Regions from separate parts of the Blastococcus sp. KM273129 genome, predicted to be linked through region 1. Evidence: predicted binding sites of a transcription regulator. Region 1 holds the regulator's gene; each other region holds the start of a gene.
What was found. Region 1 encodes LexA, which represses DNA repair genes until DNA is damaged. Its sites were predicted from a motif close to TCGAACANNTGTTCGA; they were not measured.
Positions count from the first base shown of each region.

Region 2: the regulator LexA is predicted to act here: its motif matches at 1,457-1,472, upstream of ruvC (crossover junction endodeoxyribonuclease RuvC).
Region 3: the regulator LexA is predicted to act here: its motif matches at 4,581-4,596, upstream of E9565_RS02420 (DUF6504 family protein).

Region 1 covers NZ_SSXB01000001.1:47,504-53,335, reverse strand. Annotated here, with positions in the region: gene E9565_RS00270 (hypothetical protein) at 408-1,130, opposite strand; gene E9565_RS00265 (LysM peptidoglycan-binding domain-containing protein) at 1,255-1,752, opposite strand; gene lexA (transcriptional repressor LexA) at 1,958-2,722, shown strand; gene E9565_RS00255 (enoyl-CoA hydratase/isomerase family protein) at 2,790-3,578, opposite strand; gene E9565_RS00250 (iron ABC transporter permease) at 3,575-5,404, opposite strand; gene E9565_RS00245 (extracellular solute-binding protein) at 5,448-5,832, opposite strand, start outside.
Region 2 covers NZ_SSXB01000018.1:13,503-19,334, forward strand. Annotated here, with positions in the region: gene ruvB (Holliday junction branch migration DNA helicase RuvB) at 1-190, opposite strand, end outside; gene ruvA (Holliday junction branch migration protein RuvA) at 235-873, opposite strand; gene ruvC (crossover junction endodeoxyribonuclease RuvC) at 870-1,439, opposite strand; gene E9565_RS07835 (YebC/PmpR family DNA-binding transcriptional regulator) at 1,592-2,353, opposite strand; gene pdxT (pyridoxal 5'-phosphate synthase glutaminase subunit PdxT) at 2,350-2,991, opposite strand; gene E9565_RS07845 (heparan-alpha-glucosaminide N-acetyltransferase domain-containing protein) at 3,015-4,112, opposite strand; gene pdxS (pyridoxal 5'-phosphate synthase lyase subunit PdxS) at 4,109-5,002, opposite strand; gene E9565_RS07855 (hypothetical protein) at 5,074-5,625, opposite strand; gene E9565_RS07860 (glycosyltransferase family 4 protein) at 5,637-5,832, opposite strand, start outside.
Region 3 covers NZ_SSXB01000004.1:68,329-74,160, forward strand. Annotated here, with positions in the region: gene E9565_RS02400 (NAD(P)/FAD-dependent oxidoreductase) at 1-1,474, opposite strand, end outside; gene E9565_RS02405 (N-acetyltransferase) at 1,471-2,064, opposite strand; gene E9565_RS02410 (YbaK/EbsC family protein) at 2,061-2,627, opposite strand; gene E9565_RS02415 (HNH endonuclease signature motif containing protein) at 2,880-4,397, shown strand; gene E9565_RS02420 (DUF6504 family protein) at 4,683-5,009, shown strand; gene E9565_RS02425 (SAV_6107 family HEPN domain-containing protein) at 5,009-5,506, shown strand; gene E9565_RS02430 (DNA polymerase III subunit alpha) at 5,503-5,832, shown strand, end outside.

The DNA.
Region 1 (5,832 bases):
CGGGCGCCCGCCACCGGCTGCCTGTGGAGCTCCCTGGGGACATCCGGTGGACGCCGCGGGGAGAACCTGAGGATGGGCCTGTGGACGGGCTTACAGCTGTGTAACTACTAGATGTAGGGGAACCCTAGGACGGCGCCCACAAGATGTGCAAGTGATCGTTTCTCCGGCGTGTTCCGCCCCGACACTGCGGTGCGCAGGCGGAACAGCGGCCCCCAGCCGTCACAGCGGCACCGCGGCGACACGCCGACGAACGCCCCGCGGGAGGGCACCCGTCGCGCCGGGCACGGTCGACCGCACACCCGACACACCGCGAGCGCGCCGGCCACCCGGCCGACGACCACCCGGAGGCCATGTACGGCAGCAGGGCGAGGCCGGCCGCCGGGCCTCCGTCACGGGGCGCGAGCGGGTCAGACGTGGACGGCGCCGTCCAACCGGGGCCGCCGGGAGTGCGGGACCTGGTTCCCCAGGCGCATCGGCCGGGTGAGCAGGTCGGGCTCGACGTCCGCGGGAGGGGTCCAGCCGTGCCCGGCCGGACGCCGCTCCACCGGGTGGGCGGCGCGCGCCGCGGGCACCGCCCACGCGCCGGACCGGTTGCCACGCGCCACGACCGGCCCACCCGTCACGACCGGCTCGAGGTGACCGGTGTCGGCGGCCCGGTGCCGACCGACGGCAGGGGCGGAAGCGGTCGCCGGGGCCCGGTGACGACCGGCCGCGGTCGCCGGCCTCGGAGTGGCCGGGCTCTCGGCGACCTCGGGAGCTCGCCGACGCCCTTCGGGGCGAGCGGTGGCCGGGCGGACGCCCGCATCCCGCTCCAGCGGCAGACCGGCGGTCTCGTCATGGGCGACCGGGCCGGCCTCCTGCGACGGGGAAGGCGCCTGCGCGGGCATCACCCGCGTCGCCGGGACGGCCTCGGCGGGCGGCGGCTCGGGCAGTCGCACCGCTGCCAGATCGGTCCAGGCCGTGCATTCGACACCGTCGACCACGACGCGGACCCACATCTGGCAGGCGCCCGCGTCGTCGTGCCGCCAGCCCAGGAGCTCGCCGGCGCACCAGTTCCCCGCCTGGTGGACCTCGACGACCTGGGGCTGGCTGGTGAACACCGCGGCGCGACTCTCCATGACGCTGGACACGGGATGACCGTAGGCGGGCCATGAGCACACTGCGTGAACGCGCCGACACAGAGGGTTGACGAAGTCGTCGAACGGGCATTGTGAACCTCTCGCCATGGCCGCGCGGCTGCACGGGACCGGCCGATCAGGGCAGCAGCAGCACCTGACCGGGAGCGATCGCCGCGCTCCCGAGCTCGTTGAGCCGGCGGATGTCGACGATGACGTCGCGCACGTCGCGCCCCCCGGCTGCTGCACCCGCGATCGACCAGAGCGTGTCCCCGGGTTCCACGATCACCTTCGTCGTGCCCATCAGCTCCAGCCCGCCCCCGTCCTCGCCGAGGGCGGCGCCGACGAGGGCGACCACCCCGAGACCCAGGAGCAGGACGGCCACCGCGACCACGCGGCGCCCGCGCGCCGTCAGCCGGAGCGTTGGGACCGGCGGCGGCACCGCCCGGCCGGCGACCGTCCGGGCGCGGCCCGCCGGCCGGGACTCCCCCTGGCGGGTCGCGGGCGCGACGGGTTCCGCGTAGGCGCGGGGCGGTGGCAGGACCCTCAGGTGGCGCGCGGGCACCCGCGCCGCGCTGCCGTGCGCCACGCCCACCGACGACTCCGCGCGGACGCGCAACGCAGCACCGCTGTCCATGTCTCCCGCCCTCCTGGCCGGCACCCCGCCGGCCCGAACACCTGTTCGATTCGAACGCCTGTCCGATGTCTACCGGACGATGCCGACAGAAGCGATGCGACACGGAGAACTTTCGAACGTGTGTTTGAACTGGCCCGGGATCGGCGCTACCGTTCAGCGGACGACGACGGTCGAGCGCTGCACGGGCAGCCGGCGAGGAGGAGACGTGGCGGACTCGAGCGGGACCTCCGGCGGTGGGCGCGGCACGCGCGGGGCGACCCCGGAGGCGGGCGGCACCGCGTCGGTGCGCACCTTCCCCGATCGCACGGCTGACGGCGACGGGCTCACCCAGCGGCAGCGGCGGGTCCTCGAGGTGATCCGCGACTCCATCGACCGCCGGGGCTACCCGCCGTCGGTCCGGGAGATCGGCGAGGCGGTGGGGCTGTCGTCGGCGTCCTCGGTCGCCCACCAGCTGTCCGTGCTGCAGAAAAAGGGCTGGCTGCGGCGCGACCCCAACCGGCCCCGCGCGCTGGACGTCCGGCTCCCCGGTGACACGGGCCGGGGCGCGGCCACGCATGCCGAGCCGCCGGTGGTCGCCGACGGCGAGCAGGCCTCCGCCCCCACGTACGTCCCGCTCGTCGGGCGGATCGCCGCCGGTGGCCCGGTCCTGGCCGAACAGGCGGTGGAGGACGTCTTCCCGCTCCCCCGCGAGCTCGTGGGCGAGGGGACCGTCTTCATGCTCAAGGTGGCCGGCGACTCGATGGTCGAAGCCGCCATCTGCGACGGCGACTGGGTCGTCGTCCGCCAGCAGCCCACTGCCGAGAACGGGGAGATCGTCGCCGCCATGATCGACGGCGAGGCGACCGTCAAGACCTACAAGCGGCGGGACGGTCACGTGTGGCTGCTGCCGCACAACCCGGCCTACGAGCCCATCCCGGGCGACGAGGCGACGATCCTCGGCCGGGTGGTCTCGGTCCTGCGCCGGGTCTGACGACACGACGTCGGTGGCCGGCCGGGGCTTCGTGCCGGCCGGCCACCGACGTGCACGGGCGCGGTGATCAGCGCCGCTGGTAGTTCCCGTCCCGCTTCTCGAAGAAGGCCTGCAGCGCCTCCTGGTGGTCGTCGGTGCGGAACATCTCGAGGAAGCGCTTGGTCTGCAGCGCCTGCCCTTGCGCGAAGTCCATCTCGAACGCCCCGGTGACCGCCTCCTTCGTCGCCTCCACGGACAGCGGCGCACGGGTGGCGATCCGCTGGGCCTTCGCGAGCGCGGCCGTCATGAGGTCGGCCGGCTCGTGCACCTCCGTGACCAGGCCCCAGTTCAGCGCCTGCTGCGCGGTGTACCGGGCCCCGGTCAGCAGGATCTCCTTGGCCGGCCCCAGGCCGATGACACGCGGAAGACGCCAGAAGCTCACGATGAGCCCCACGTTCACCCCGGCAGCCACGAAGAACGCCTCGGTGGATGCGATGCGGATGTCGCAGCAGAGCGCGAACTCCAGCCCGCCGCCGATGGTCGCCCCGTTGATCGCGGCGATCACCGGTGCCCGGAAGTTCTGCACCCCGTTCAGCACCCGGCCGAACCCGGCCAGGTAGTCCTCGAGCTGCTCGTCGCTCATGGACTGGTCCTCGCCGAGGTGGGCACCTGCGGTGAACGCCCGCCCCTCCCCGGTGATGACCAGGCAGCGCACCTGCTCGTCGGCGTCCAGGATGTCGAGCGCCCTCATGAACGACCGCCGGCTCTCCCAGCTGAAGGTGTTCGAGGGCGGGCTGTCCAGGCTGAGGACGGCGATGTGCGGGGTCTCGTAGCGCAGGTGGACCCCGGGGCCTACGTCGGTCGTGGTCACGGTCATGCGGCTTCCTCCGAGGATGCGTGGGCGTCTGGACGGGGCGTCGTCCGGCGACGGCGGGACTCGCCGGGCCGGTGGTCGAGCAGTCGCATGGCGATGACCGCCACGACGATGTTGATCAGCAGGATGACCACCGAGAGAGCACCCACCCGCTGGTACAGCGACTCGTTGGACAGGTTGTAGAGGACGGTGGCGATGGTCGGGTTGGCGCCGGTGTAGAGGAACACCGACATCTCCAGCTCCCGGAACAGCAGGACGAAGTTGAGCAGCCCCGCCGCCAGCAGCGACGGGCGCAGCAACGGCACGGTGATGCGCCGCCAGGTGCGAGCCCACGAGGCGCCCAGGCTCCGCGACGCCTCCTCGACCTCGGCGCCGATCTGCCCCATGCCCGCGTGCACGTAGGCGAAGGTCAGCGGTAGCGCGCTGCCGACGTAGGCGATGAGGAGGATGGTGAGCGACCCGCCCAGACCGAACGGCGGCGCGGCGTAGGCGATGATCAGCCCGATACCGAGGACGGCGCCCGGGAACGCCAGCGGGGCCGCCATCGCCGGTGCGATCACCGCGTTGCTGCGCGCCCTGGTCCGGTGCACGAGCCACGAAGCGAGCAGCGCGAGCGCGAGCGCCAGCACCGTCGCCGCCACGGCCAGGAAGAAGCTGTTGCCCATGGCCGCCGTGATCAGCGGCTGGCTGAACACCTGCTCGTAGTTGCCGGTCAGCGTGAAGTTGTCCGCCCCGAACGGTCGCCCGAGGGCCTCGCGGAACGACGTCGCCAGCAGGATGCCGAACGGCAGCACGATGCTGAGGACGACGACCAGCGTGCAGAAGGCCAGCCCCGCGACCCGGCCGGCGGGACCGAGGTGGGTCAGCTCCTGCCGCCCCGGCTTGCCTCCGATGACGGTGAACTTCTTCCCCCCGACGAGACGCCGTTGGACCAGCAGCAGTCCCGCGATGATCACGAGGATCGGCACGGAGATGACCGCCGCCGCCTCGATCCGGGGCGGGAACTGCATGAGGCTCAGCAGGACGGTCGGGATGGTCTGGAACCCGGTCGGCGCACCCAGGATGGCGACCGGGCCGAAGATCACCGCGGCGCTGACGAAGACGAGGATCGACCCGGCGATCAGCGCCGGCGCGATGACCGGGAACGTCACCGTCCGGAGCACCCGGGCCCGGGAGGCACCGAGACTGGCCGCCGCGTGCTCCAGCGCCGGGTCGATGCCCTCGAGCGCGGCCGACACCGGGAGGAAGACGAGGGGGTAGAGGAAGAGGGAGAGGACGAAGATGATCCCCCACGGGCTGAAGATGTCGAACGGCGCGGACTCCAGGCCGAAGAGGGACATCAAGGTGGTGTTCAGCAGCCCGTTGCGCGGCCCCAGCAGGAGGATCCACCCGAGTGCGGCGATGAAGCTGGGCGCGGCGAAGGTGAGGACCGCGGTGCCGCGGAAGAAGCGCCGGAACGGCAGATCCGTCCGCACCGCGAACCAGGCGACGGGGAGGCCGAGCAGGAGGCTGCCCACCACGGTGCCCGAGGCGATCCACAGCGAGTTGAGGATCGCCTCGACCAAGCGGGGTTCGCTGGCCAGCAGCCCGTAGTTGCCGAGCGTGAACCCGCCGTCGTCGGCGACGAAGCTCTGGCCGAAGACCTGCGCGACCGGGTAGCCGATGAGGGCGACGATCGCGACCACCCACACCCAGCGCATGGCGCGCTCGAAGCCGGTGCCGCGCCGATGGGCCTGCCGTCGGCGGCGGGGCGGAGCCCCGGTGTCCCGGGGCACCCCGGCCGCGTCGGTGCCCGACGCGGCCGGGGCGGCGGAGCTGGTCAGCGCCATGACGGGCGGCCCGGGGGTGCGGTGGAGCCGTTCGGTCGGCGGCTCATCGGTTGAACAGCTCCGCGAAGCGGGCAACGACGTCCTCGCCGCGCTCCTCGATCTCCGAGAGGTCCGCGGTCAGGAGCGTGGCGTCGGAGAGGTCGGCGCCGGTCGGCGGCTGGGGACCACCCTGGAGCACGCTGCGCCCGCCCTGGTCGGCGAGGGCCTGCTGGAAGTCCTCGCTCAGGTGGTACTGCACCAGCAGCTTCGCGGCGTTCGGGTGCGGCGCGTCGGCGAGCATCGCCAGCTCGGACGCGAAGGACGGCACCCCGTCCTCCATGAAGGCGATCTCCAGGGGCTCGCCCTCCTCCGCGGCGCTGATCACGGCCGACTCGATGGCCGGGATGCCGATGTCGGCCTCACCGGTGAGCACCAGCTGTGCGAGGGCG
Region 2 (5,832 bases), on a different contig from region 1:
CGGGCGGCCCCGACAGGAGCACGTGGTCGGGGGTGCGGCCGCGCCGCTTGGCGCCCTCGAGGACCAGGGCGAGCTGGCGGGCCACCTTGGGCTGGCCGATGAAGTCGTCCAGCGAGTGCGGCCGCAGCGCCGACTCGACGACCCGCTCCTCGTCGCCGGCCTGCGGCGACACCGGCCACTCCGGCGTCACGTCGGCGGCCAGGTCACCGGTCAGGGACCGGTCGAACGGGGCGCTCACGACCTGCCCAGCAGCTGGAGAGCGCGCCGGAGCAGCACCGCGACCTCCACGCTGCCGGTCGCGGCGATCTGCTCGTCGGCCACGGGGGCGAGCTGGCCGACCGCGGTCTCGGCCTCCTTGCCGCTCCAGCCGAGGCCGACCAGCGCGCTGGTGAGCTGGTCGCGCCAGGGCGCCACCGGCGTCACCGACGGCAGCCCCGCGGGCGCGGGCACGTCGAGGGAGGTGTCGGTGGTGGTGGAGCCCAGCCGGTCGCGCAGCTCGAGGATCAGCCGCTCGGCGCCCTTCTTGCCGATGCCGGGCACCTGCATCAGCGCCTTGACGTCGGCCGTCGAGACGGCCCGGCGGACCTCCCGCGGCGGGTGGATGGCCAGCACCGCCTGGGCCAGGCGCGGGCCGACGCCGTTGGCGGTCTGCAGCAGCTCGAACAGCTGGCGCTCGTCGTCGTCGGCGAAGCCGTAGAGGGTGAGCGAGTCCTCGCGCACCACGAGGGTGGTCGCCAGCCGGGCGGACTCCCCCACCTGCAGGCGGGCGATCGTGCCCGGGGTGCACTGCACCGCGAGGCCGATGCCGCCCACCTCGACGACGGCGCCGTCCGGGGAGACCGCGGCGACCCGCCCGCTGACGCTGGCGATCATCGGGCCGCCACCCCCGTCCACCGCGGCAGCGTGGTGCTGCGCACCGGCGCGCCGATCCCGCCGGCGATCGCCGCCGTGCGCAGCCGCTGCTGCGCCGGCCCGCGCCAGGCGTGGCAGACCGCGAGGGCGAGGGCGTCGGCGGCGTCGGCCGGCTTGGGGGCGGCGGCGAGCCCGAGGACCCGGGTGACCATGAGGGTGACCTGCTCCTTGTCCGCGCGGCCGTTGCCGGAGATGGCCGCCTTGACCTCGCTGGGCGTGTGCCAGGCGACCGGCCGGTCGGCCTGGGCCGCGGCCAGCGCGGCCACCCCGGCCGCCTGCGCGGTGCCCGTGGCGGTGCCCTTGTTGTTCTGGGTGAACACCCGCTCGATCGCGACCACGTCGGGGCGGTGCTCGCGCAGCAGCGCGGCGACCGCGGTGTGCAGCTCCAGCAGCCGCAGCTCCAGGTCCAGCTCCGCCAGCGTGCGCACCACGCCGACGCCGACCGCCGTCGGCCGCGCGCCGGGGCGCCCGTCGACCACCCCCCACCCGCACCGGGTGAGGCCCGGGTCGATGCCGAGCACCCGCATGGTCACGCTCCCGTCAGCCGAACTGGTGTTCGACCGAGGCTAACCCCGCTCCCCGACCGGACCCCGCCAACACGCCCGGTGACGTACTGGAACGGCCCCCGTCCAGAGGCTCGCCCCGAGCGCAGCGAGGGGTGAGGAGGACGGGGGTCCTTCTAGGCGTCGGCCGCCACCTGCTCCATGACCTCGTCGGACACGTCGTAGTTGGCGTAGACGTTCTGCACGTCGTCGCAGTCCTCGAGCGCGTCGATCAGGCGGAAGACCTTGGCCGCGCCCTCGGCGTCGAGCGGCACCTGGACGCTGGGCTGGAAGCCGGCCTCGGCGGAGTCGTAGTCGATGCCGGCGTCCTGCAACGCGGTGCGCACGGCGACGAGGTCGGTGGGCTCGCAGAGCACCTCGAGGGTGTCGCCGAGGTCGCGCACCTCCTCGGCGCCGGCGTCCAGCACCGCCATGAGCACGCTGTCCTCGTCGACGTCACCGGACTTGGGCACCACGACGACGCCCTTGCGGGAGAAGAGGTAGGAGACCGAGCCGGGGTCGGCCATCGACCCGCCGTTGCGGGTCATGGCGGTGCGGACCTCCATCGCCGAGCGGTTCTTGTTGTCGGTGAGGCACTCGATGAGCACCGCGACGCCGCCGCTGGCGTAGCCCTCGTAGGTGATGCCCTGGTAGTCGACGCCGCCGGCCTCGAGGCCCGCGCCGCGCTTGACCGCGCGGTCGATGTTGTCGTTGGGCACCGAGCTCTTCTTGGCCTTCTGGATGGCGTCGTAGAGCGTCGGGTTGCCGGCGGGGTCACCGCCGCCGGTGCGGGCCGCCACCTCGATGTTCTTGATCAGCTTGGCGAAGAGCTTGCCGCGCTTGGCGTCGATCCCGGCCTTCTTGTGCTTGGTCGTCGCCCACTTGGAGTGGCCGCTCACGGCTCTCCCCTCTCTGCGTCGGCCAGGTGACGGCGCACGATGTCGACGAACAGCGCGTGCACCCGGCGGTCCCCGGTCAGCTCGGGGTGGAAGCTGGTGGCCACCACGTCCCCCTGGCGGACCGCGACGATCCTACCGTCGGCCGGTCCGCCGACGACCCGGCCGAGGACCTGCACCCCCGGCCCGGCCTCCTCGACCCACGGGGCGCGGATGAAGACGGCGTGCAGCGGCCCGCCGGCCAGGCCGTCGAGCTCGACCCGGGTCTCGAAGGAGTCGACCTGGCGGCCGAAGGCGTTCCGGCGCACCGTGACGTCCAGCCCGCCGACGGTCTCCTGGCCCGGCGGCGCGTCCAGCAGCCGGTCGGCGAGCAGGATCATCCCGGCGCAGCTGCCGTAGGCGGGCAGCCCGGCGCGGACGGCGTCCCGGAGCGGCTCGAGCAGCCCCCACCGGGCGGCCAGCTTCGCCATGGTGGTCGACTCGCCGCCGGGGAGGACGATCCCGTCGACGGCGGCCAGCTCCTCGGGGCGGCGCACCTGCCGGGCCTCGGCGCCCCCCGCCTGCAGCGCGGCGACGTGCTCGCGGACGTCGCCCTGGAGGGCCAGCACCCCGACGACGGGGCGGGTGGGGCCGGTGGACACGGCCGCCCACGCTACGGCGTCGCCTAGACAGCCGGCGCCGACGGGGCGAGCCCGGCCGCCCGGCTCGACGTCCAGGTGACCAGCGACTCCAGCGGGCCGCGGCCGATCGTGCGCCGCCACGCCCAGGCCCCGGCCAGCGCGGCGGCGGCGAACCACAGCCACAGGACCGCGCCCTGCACCTGGCCGGGCACGACGGCCATGAGGACGCGGATCGCCACGAGGTGGGCGGCGTAGACGGTGAGCGCCAGCGCCCCCACGGCCGCCACCGGGGAGGTCAGCCGCGGCAGCCGCTCGGCGGCCACCAGGCACCCGGCCACCACGAGGAGGGCGACGCCGGTCGAGCCGACGACCTCGAAGGTGGTCCCGCTGTGCGGTTCCGCGCCGGTCAGCCAGCCGGTGTCGAAGACCCCCGGGGCGGTGAAGCCGGCCTCGGGCCCCGGCGAGGGCACCCCACCGGCCAGCAGCCGGGTGCTCGCCCAGCCCAGGCCGTAGCCGACCACGGCGGCCGCCGCACCGGCCGCGGCGAGCCGCGCGCGCACCGCGGGAGAGGCCAGGTCCAGCCGGCCCACCGCCAGGCCGACCAGCACGAAGGCGATCCAGAGCAGCGCCGGGTAGTAGCCGGTGACCAGCAGGGAGGCGGCGAGCGAGTCGGCCACCTCCAGCGTGGTGAGCACCTGGCCGGCGACGACGAGCAGCGGCGGGACGGCGACGGCGACGACCGCCGCGGTGACCAGCAACCGGCGGACCGGCCAGCGCAGGAACGGCAGCACGAGCACGAAGAGCACCCCGTACACGCCCAGGATCACCGCGACGAAGGTGCCCAGCTCCTCCAGCGCCCACCCGATGGCGAGGACCCACAGCGCCCGGACGAAGATCCGCAACCGCACGCGGTTCAGCTCCGGACCCTCCGGCGGCCGGTCGCGCCCGGAGAGCAGCGCCACCGAGATCCCGGCCAGGGTGGCGAAGAGGATCGACGAGCGCCCGTCGACCACCGCCGTCCAGGTCTGCGGGTCCGGGTGCAGGTCGCCGCCCACCTGCATGTGGGCGGCGAACATGCCGAGGACGGCGAGCCCGCGCGCGACGTCCAGCCCGCCGATGCGCCGCCGGACGTCCACGCTCACCAGCCGCGGGTGGCGTACCGCTCGCTCTCCGGGAGCGTCGCGACGTCGATCCCCACCATCGGCTCCCCGAGCCCGCGCGAGACCTTGGCGATCACGTCCGGGTCGTCGTGGAAGGTGGTGGCCTGCACGATGGCGGCCGCGCGCTGCGCCGGGTCCCCGGACTTGAAGATGCCCGAACCGACGAACACGCCCTCGGCCCCGAGCTGCATCATCATCGCCGCGTCGGCGGGCGTGGCGATGCCACCGGCGGTGAAGAGGACGACGGGCAGCTTGCCGAGCCGCGCCACCTCGGTGACCAGGTCGTGCGGGGCCCGCAGCTCCTTGGCCGCGACGAACAGCTCGGTCTCGTCCAGGGTCGCCAGCCGGCGGATGCCGGCGCGCAGCGCCCGCATGTGGCGGGTCGCCTCGACGACGTTGCCGGTGCCGGCCTCGCCCTTGGAGCGGATCATCGCCGCGCCCTCGGAGATCCGCCGCAGCGCCTCGCCGAGGTCGGTGGCGCCGCAGACGAACGGCACGGTGAACGCGTGCTTGTCGATGTGGTGCGCCTCGTCCGCGGGGGTGAGCACCTCGGACTCGTCGATGTAGTCGACGCCGAGCGACTGGAGCACCTGCGCCTCGACGAAGTGGCCGATGCGGGCCTTGGCCATCACGGGGATGGAGACCGCGTCGATGATGCCCTGGACCATGTCGGGGTCGCTCATCCGCGCGATCCCGCCCTGGGCCCGGATGTCGGCCGGCACCCGCTCCAGCGCCATGACGGCGACGGCGCCGGCGTCCTCGGCGATGCGGGCCTGCTCCGGGGTGACGACGTCCATGATGACGCCGCCCTTGAGCTGCTCGGCCATGCCGCGCTTGACGCGGTCGGTACCGGTACCGGTCCCGCCGTCCATCCGGTCGAGGTGCTCTGCCACTGCGGTCCGCCTTCGCTGTCCCGGTCGAGTTGCGAGCAACCTTACGGCGGTCAGGATGCGCGCCGTCCGGCGACGTCGGCGCCGACCCCGATGCCGCCCAGCCGGTCGTCGATGTCGAAGTAGCGCGGCAGCGGGCGCCGGCGGTGCAGGCCCGCCCAGCGGGACGAGCGGCGGCCGCGCAGCTCCCGCGTGTCGCGGACGGCGTCGTTGTAGAAGCGGCGGGCCAGCGCGACCCGGGTCTGGGTGCCGGCCAGGTCCGTGCGCAGCGCGGCCGGGACGCCGGGCAGGTCCGCGGGCAGCTCCCGCAGCTCGTGGCCCAGCGCGTTCTCGGCCAGTTCGCGGTCCCCGGTGTCGCGGGCGGCACGCGCCCCGGCGGCGCCGGCGGCCAGCCGGGCGCGGACACCCTCGCCGAGCGCGGCGGGGTGCTGCCGGGCCAGCTCCTCGGCCAGGCCGGCACGACGCTGCAGCTGGGCGTCCAGCGTGGCCCAGGCCCGGTCCACCCGCGCCGCCAGCCGGCGCAGCCGGACCAGCGTCCACCCGGTCCAGACCGCCAGGAGCAGCAGCACTCCGGCGGCGAGCAGCAACCAGGCCTCGGGCGTCACGGTCCCCGAGGCTAGCGGCGCGGCCGCCGGATGCGGGGAGGTCCGGCCGCGGTGCCCGTCGGCGGCACCCCGGGGAAGTCGTGGTCCGGTGCGGCGGTGACCACGCCGCCCCCCGGCGGGAGCACGGTCTCGTAGACCGCCAGGATGCGCCGGGCGAGCACCTGCCAGTCGTAGCGGGCGGCTGCCCGGGAGCCGCGCGCGGCCAGT
Region 3 (5,832 bases), on a different contig from region 1:
CGGGCACGCGGTGACCCGACAGCCCCGGCGCGGGGCGGAGGGCGAACATGCTGGCCAACCCCATCTCCACGTGCATGACGTTGCCACGGGGCAGGGACAGCTCCCGCTCGAGCGCCAGCGGGGTCTGCACGTAGGTCTTCCGCACGGAGGCGGCGAACCCGGGGGCGTAGCGGTCGACGGCGGCCACCAGGCGGCGGGCCTCGGCGTCGGCCAGGGCGTCCCAGTCGGCGCCGTCGGCCAGCGCGTAGGGGTACCACTGGCCCCAGATGGTGACCACGTGCTGTCCCGGCGGGGCCAGCGTGGCGTCGCTCGCGGAGAACGACATCGCCAGCGGGACCGGCTCGCGCGGCACCCGGCCGGCACCCCAGTCGCCGTGCGCGGAGGCCAGCTGCGCGCGGTCGGTGCACAGCAGCTGCAGACCCTGCAGCGCCTCCGGCCCGGCGCCGGGGTAGGACGGCGGGGCGTCGGTCAGCGCCCGCACGACCAGCCCGAAGCCGTTGCCGACGGGTGGCGCGGCGTCGGCGAGGACGGGCGGCGCGGCCTCCCCGGCCAGCTCGCGGGTGACGCCGATGTGGCAGGCGGCCACCACCGAGTTCGCCCGCACGACCCGGCCGGACCGGGTCTCGACACCGGTCACCCGGCCGTCCTCCACCAGCAGCCGCGCGGCGCCGTCGCCGAGCACCACCCGCCCGCCGTCGGCCTCCAGCCGCCGGCGCAGCGCCTCCGTCAGACCGCCGGAGCCGCCGACCGGGTGGCCCGGGGGGACGTCGTGCAGCAGCGCCACCCAGCCGACCATCGCGGCGGTGCCGGGCTCGGACATCGGCGGGCCGGACTGCGCGCCGAACCAGGCCAGGGCGGCCTTGAGCCGCTCGCTGGTGAACCACTTGTCCAGCAGCGCGTCGCCGGAGCCCAGGAAGTCCGCGGCCAGCTCGCCGCCGGGGGTGCGCGGTCGCCCGTCGGCCGGCGCGCCCAGCGGCCAGAAGGAGCGCAGCAGCCCGCCGGCCGTCGGCGCCCGGCCGAACGACGCGACGACGGCGCGGCTGCGGGGCGCCCACACCTCGACGAACCGGCGGTAGGCGGCGGCGTCCTCCGGACCGCAGGCGGCCTCGATCGAGGCGCAGGTGGCGTCCAGGTCGACGGAGAGGACCAGCGGCCGGCCGTCCGGGCCCGGGGCACCGGGGGAGGGCGCGGGCGCGAAGCCCCACGGGTCGCAGTCGATGTAGCGGAGGCCGTGCCCGGCCAGCGCGAGCTCCTCGACGATGCCGCTGTGCCGGACGATCACGTGCGCGCTCGACCCGCGGTCCACCCGCACGCCGGGCCAGCGCTCCACGGTGGAGACCGCCCCGCCGAGGACCTCGTCGGACTCGAGGACCTCCACGGAGAGGCCTTCGCGGGCCAGGTAGCAGGCGGCCACGAGGCCGTTGTGGCCGGAGCCGACGACGACGACGTCCACGGCACCGGGGGAGGCGGTCACGCCCGGGAGTTCGTCGCGGAGGGGCCGGGTGGATGCAGCGGGAGCCGCGCGCCGAGGATCGCGAAGGGCCGCGAGTCGCCCGGGAAGTGGTAGCCGCGGGCCAGGTCGACGAAGCCGTCGGCGCGGTACAGCCGGAAGGCCTTGGTGTCGGCGTCCGGCGTGGACAGCAGCGCGACCGGGTGCGGCAGGCCCTCGACCAGGGCGTGCAGCAGCTGCCGGCCCAGCCCCTGGCTCTGGGCGTCGGGGTGCACGTGCAGCTCGCAGACCTCGAAGGCGCCGGGCAGCCACTTCTTCGCCGTCCGCCGGTCCAGCGCGGCCCGCACCTGGTCGTGCCACCACTGGCCGGGGGCGATGAGGTAGCCGTAGCCGAACCCGACCAGCCGCTCGCCCTCGGCGGTGCGGGCGAAGGCGCCGACCGCGCGGAACCCGGGGCGCTCGGTGTGCTGGATGGCGTAGCCGTACCGGCCGGCGACGATGCCGGAGTCGTAGCCCATCGCCAGCCCGTAGATGGCCAGCACCTCGTGCATGTGCTCGCGCATCCAGGGGGCGGGCAGCTCGAGGATCCGGGTGGCGGGGCGGGTGCCCGTCACGGGGCGACCGCCCCGGCGGGATCCGGCGGCGGCGCGCCGGGCAGCGGGTCCCCGCCGACCGTGGTGCCGGTGCCGTCCAGGAGGCCGCCGCCCACCTCGGCCGCGGTGCCGGCGGTGATGCGGAGCAGCTCGTCGTAGCTGGTGGGGAAGACCGCCGCCGGGTGCCCGGCCGCGGCCCACAGCCGGTCGTAGCGGGCGAGCTCCACGTCGACCAGGGTGCCCAGCGGGGCGGGGTGGCCGACCGGGGCCACCCCGCCGATGGGCTGGCCGGTCTGCTCGCGGACGACCTCCGGCGGCGCGGGGACCAGGGAACCGACGCCCAGCAGCGCCGCGACCTGGAGGACGTCGACGCGGTGCGCGCCGCTGGTGAGGACGAGCAGCGGTGCGCCGTCGGCGAGGAAGACCAGGCTGTTGACGATCGCGCCGACCGGGACGCCCAGCGCCTTCGCGGCAGCGGCCGCGGTGCGGACCTCGGCGGGGAGGGTGCGCACCTCACCCTCGGCGCCGGCCGCGGCGAGGGCCCGGGCTACGGCGGCCACCCGGGGGTGCGTGGGCGGGCTCATGGGTCGATCCTGCCACCGCCCGCAGGCGCGCGCGCCCGGCGTGTCCCGGGCGGTGCAGTCCGGCAGATCGCTGCGGCCTGCCGGAGGCCGTCCGCCGACCCGGCCGGTGCACTGACGAGGCGGCGAGCCGGGAGCCGCGGAGGAGATGCCGCTCCTGAACGGTGAGGTGCTGGCGTGAACCATGCCTTCTCGACCGCGCCTCCCGGCCTCTGACCGCTCAGAAATGTCGTAGCCCCGGCCTAGCGTGCAGCCATGGAGGACGACGGCTCGTGCCTGCCCGGCGACGGCGTGCCGATGCCGCTGCTCCCCGGCGAGGTCGTGCCACCGGACGGGGGCGAGTTCGAGCTGGTGTGCGACATCTGGTCGGCCGACGCGCACATGGCCCGGGAGTACGCCCGGCAGGCGGCCGCCATCGCGGAGCTGGCGCGCCGCCGGTCGGTGGAGCGGGACGCCGACTACCGCCCCCGCGGCAGGCCGGGGCCGGATTCCCGGGCGGCGCGCCCGGCCGCGCTCGCCGACGTCTCCGACGACTTCGTCTCCGAGCTGGCGGTGATCCGCCACTGCTCGGAGGCCGAGGCCGGCCGCCTGGCCGCCGAGTCGATCCTGCTCACCACGAAGCTCGCCGCCACGTGGGCGGAGATGTTCGCCGGGCGGCTGAGCATCCGCAAGGTGCGGATCCTGCTCGACCTGCTGGGCGACGCCTCCGACGCCGTCGCCGCCGCGGTGCAGGCGCGGGTGCTGCCGGGCGCCGCGGACTGCCCGCCGTCCCGGCTGGGCGACCGCGTCCGCTACCACCTCTACCGGGTCGACGGCGAGGCGAAGGAGCGCCGCCGCAGGGAGGCCGAGCGGAAGGCCGACGTGCACGTGCAGCGCACCGCCGACGACCTGGGCCGGCTGGTCGTCGAGGGCCCGCTGCCGGCGGTGCACGCGGCCCGTGACGCGGTCGACCAGTACGCGCGGTGGATGCGGGCCGACGGCGACGACCGGCCGATGGGCGTGCTGCGCTCGGCGGCGACGCTGGACCTGATCCTGCGGCCGTGGGACACCAGCCGTCCGCCGGTGACCGCGCAGCTGCACGTCCACGCCGCGCTGCCCTCGCTGCGGCCCGACGCCCCGCCCGGGGCGGCTCCGGCGGAGCTGGACGGGCAGCTGATCTCCGCCGCCCAGTGCCGGGAACTGCTGGACTCCTTCGACGTGCTCGACCTGTCCCCGGTACCGGGCGGGTCGGTCCACGTCGCGATCGACGACCCGACCATCGGTGAGACCGTCGCGGTGGCCACCCCGGCCGAGCTCCGCCGCGCCGCCGGCCGGGGGCGCCGGGTGCGTCGCGGGAAGAGCTCGCCCCGCAACCACCCACCCGGCAACCACCCGCCCGGGCAGCCCGACGGGCCCGGCCTCCGGCCGCCACCCCCGACGCCCGGGTACCGGCCCACCGCGGCCCAGGAACGGCTGGTCGGCGTGCGCGACCGGCACTGCCGCATGCCGGGCTGCCGCCGCCGCGCCGGCCGCTGCGACATCGACCACGGGCAGGCCTTCGCCGACGGCGGCCCGACCGACTGCTGGAACCTCTGCTGCCTGTGCCGGCGGCACCACCGGATCAAGACCTTCGCCCGCGGCTGGTCGTTCACCCTGCACCCCGACGGCCGGCTCGTGGTCCGCACCCCGTCGGGCGTCTCCCGCACCACCCGCCCGCCCGGTTGGTACCACGACCCCGAGCCGGAACCGCCGTGGCTCGACGAGCAGGCACCCCCCGACCCGCTCTGGAGCTGAGGGCGGCCGGGGCGCTCCGGGTGGTTCGGCGGGGCGGGCCGCAGGTGAGGGCCGGGCCGGCGTGCGTCCGACGGCCTCGGGATCCGCGCGCACGGGCCCGTCGCGCGGCCTGGGTCCGGGTGGGCGGACACGCCGCGGCCCGGCTTGACGAGGGGGGAGCGCTCCGGTCTACTGGACACCAGTTCGAACGCATGTTCGAACAAAGCGGATCGGCCCGCCTCTCCCGGCTTCTTCCCCGCCGGCGGGGTGGTGGGCGTGCGGCGGGCGAGGCGTGGGGAGGCTGTCATGGGTCGGGTGCTCGGTGAGGTCGTCGTCGGTCGGGCCGGCGAGGAGGTGCAGGTCGAACGCGGCCCGCTGGGCCCGCTGCAGTTCTGGCGCGGGCAGTCCCGGTACGTCGTGGGTGAGCTGCTCGACTCCTGGGTGGAGACGGCGCCCTGGTGGCTCCGGGACGCCGAGGCGGGCGGCGCATCGGACGACCTGGTCGCGCCCCGCGAGGTCTGGCGGGTGGAGGCGGTGCGGGCCGGGCGGTCGCGCATGAGCTTCGCCGGCGTCTACGACCTGACGTGGGACGCCTCCGGCAACCGCTGGTGGCTCGTCCGGGTGCACGACTGATGGGCGCCGCACGCGCCGTGCCGGCCGGCCAGCTGCCGCTGCCCCCCGCGCTGCCCGCCGCGGCCGCCGGGCTGCTCCGCCAGGCCCACCGCGGCCTGGCGGAGGCGGTCTCGGCCACCGACCCGCGGGAGCGGTACGCCACCGCGCACCTGGCCGCTCTCCGTGCCGCCGCGGCGGTGCTCGCCGCGCGCACCCGGCCCGAGGGTGGCCGCCGGCGCCCGCGCAGCGCCTGGGTGCTGCTCGGGGATGTCGCCCCGGAGCTGGGGGAGTGGGCCACCTTCTTCGCCGCCGGCGCGGCCAAGCGCGCCGCGGCGGAGGCGGGGCTGTCCCGCGCGGTCACCGAGCGGGAGGCCGACGACCTGGTCCGCGACGTGCGGAGCTTCCTCACCGTGGTCGAGGCGGGGCTGGGCGCGGACCCGCTACCCGAGCCGCCCCGCTACCCGCGGCCGCACGTGGTCGGCGGTGCCGCCTCCCGGTCCACCGGTCCCCGGAGGTGAGCGATCCCTTCGTCCACCTGCACGTCGCGTCCGGTTACTCCATGCGGTACGGGGCCAACCACCCCGCCGACCTGGTGGCGCGGGCGGCCGAGCACGGCATGCCGGCCCTGGCCCTGACCGACCGGGACGGGCTGTACGGCGCGGTGAAGTTCGCGCTGGCCTGCCGGTCGGCCGGGGTGCGGCCGATCTTCGGTGTCGACCTCGCGGTGGCGCCGGCGCTGGGCACCAGCGTGCCGCCGGCGCTCGCGCACGTGCTGGGGGATGACCCGGCCACGGCCCGGACCCCGCGGTCGCGGGCCGCCACGCCGCCGCGCCGGTCGCCGGCC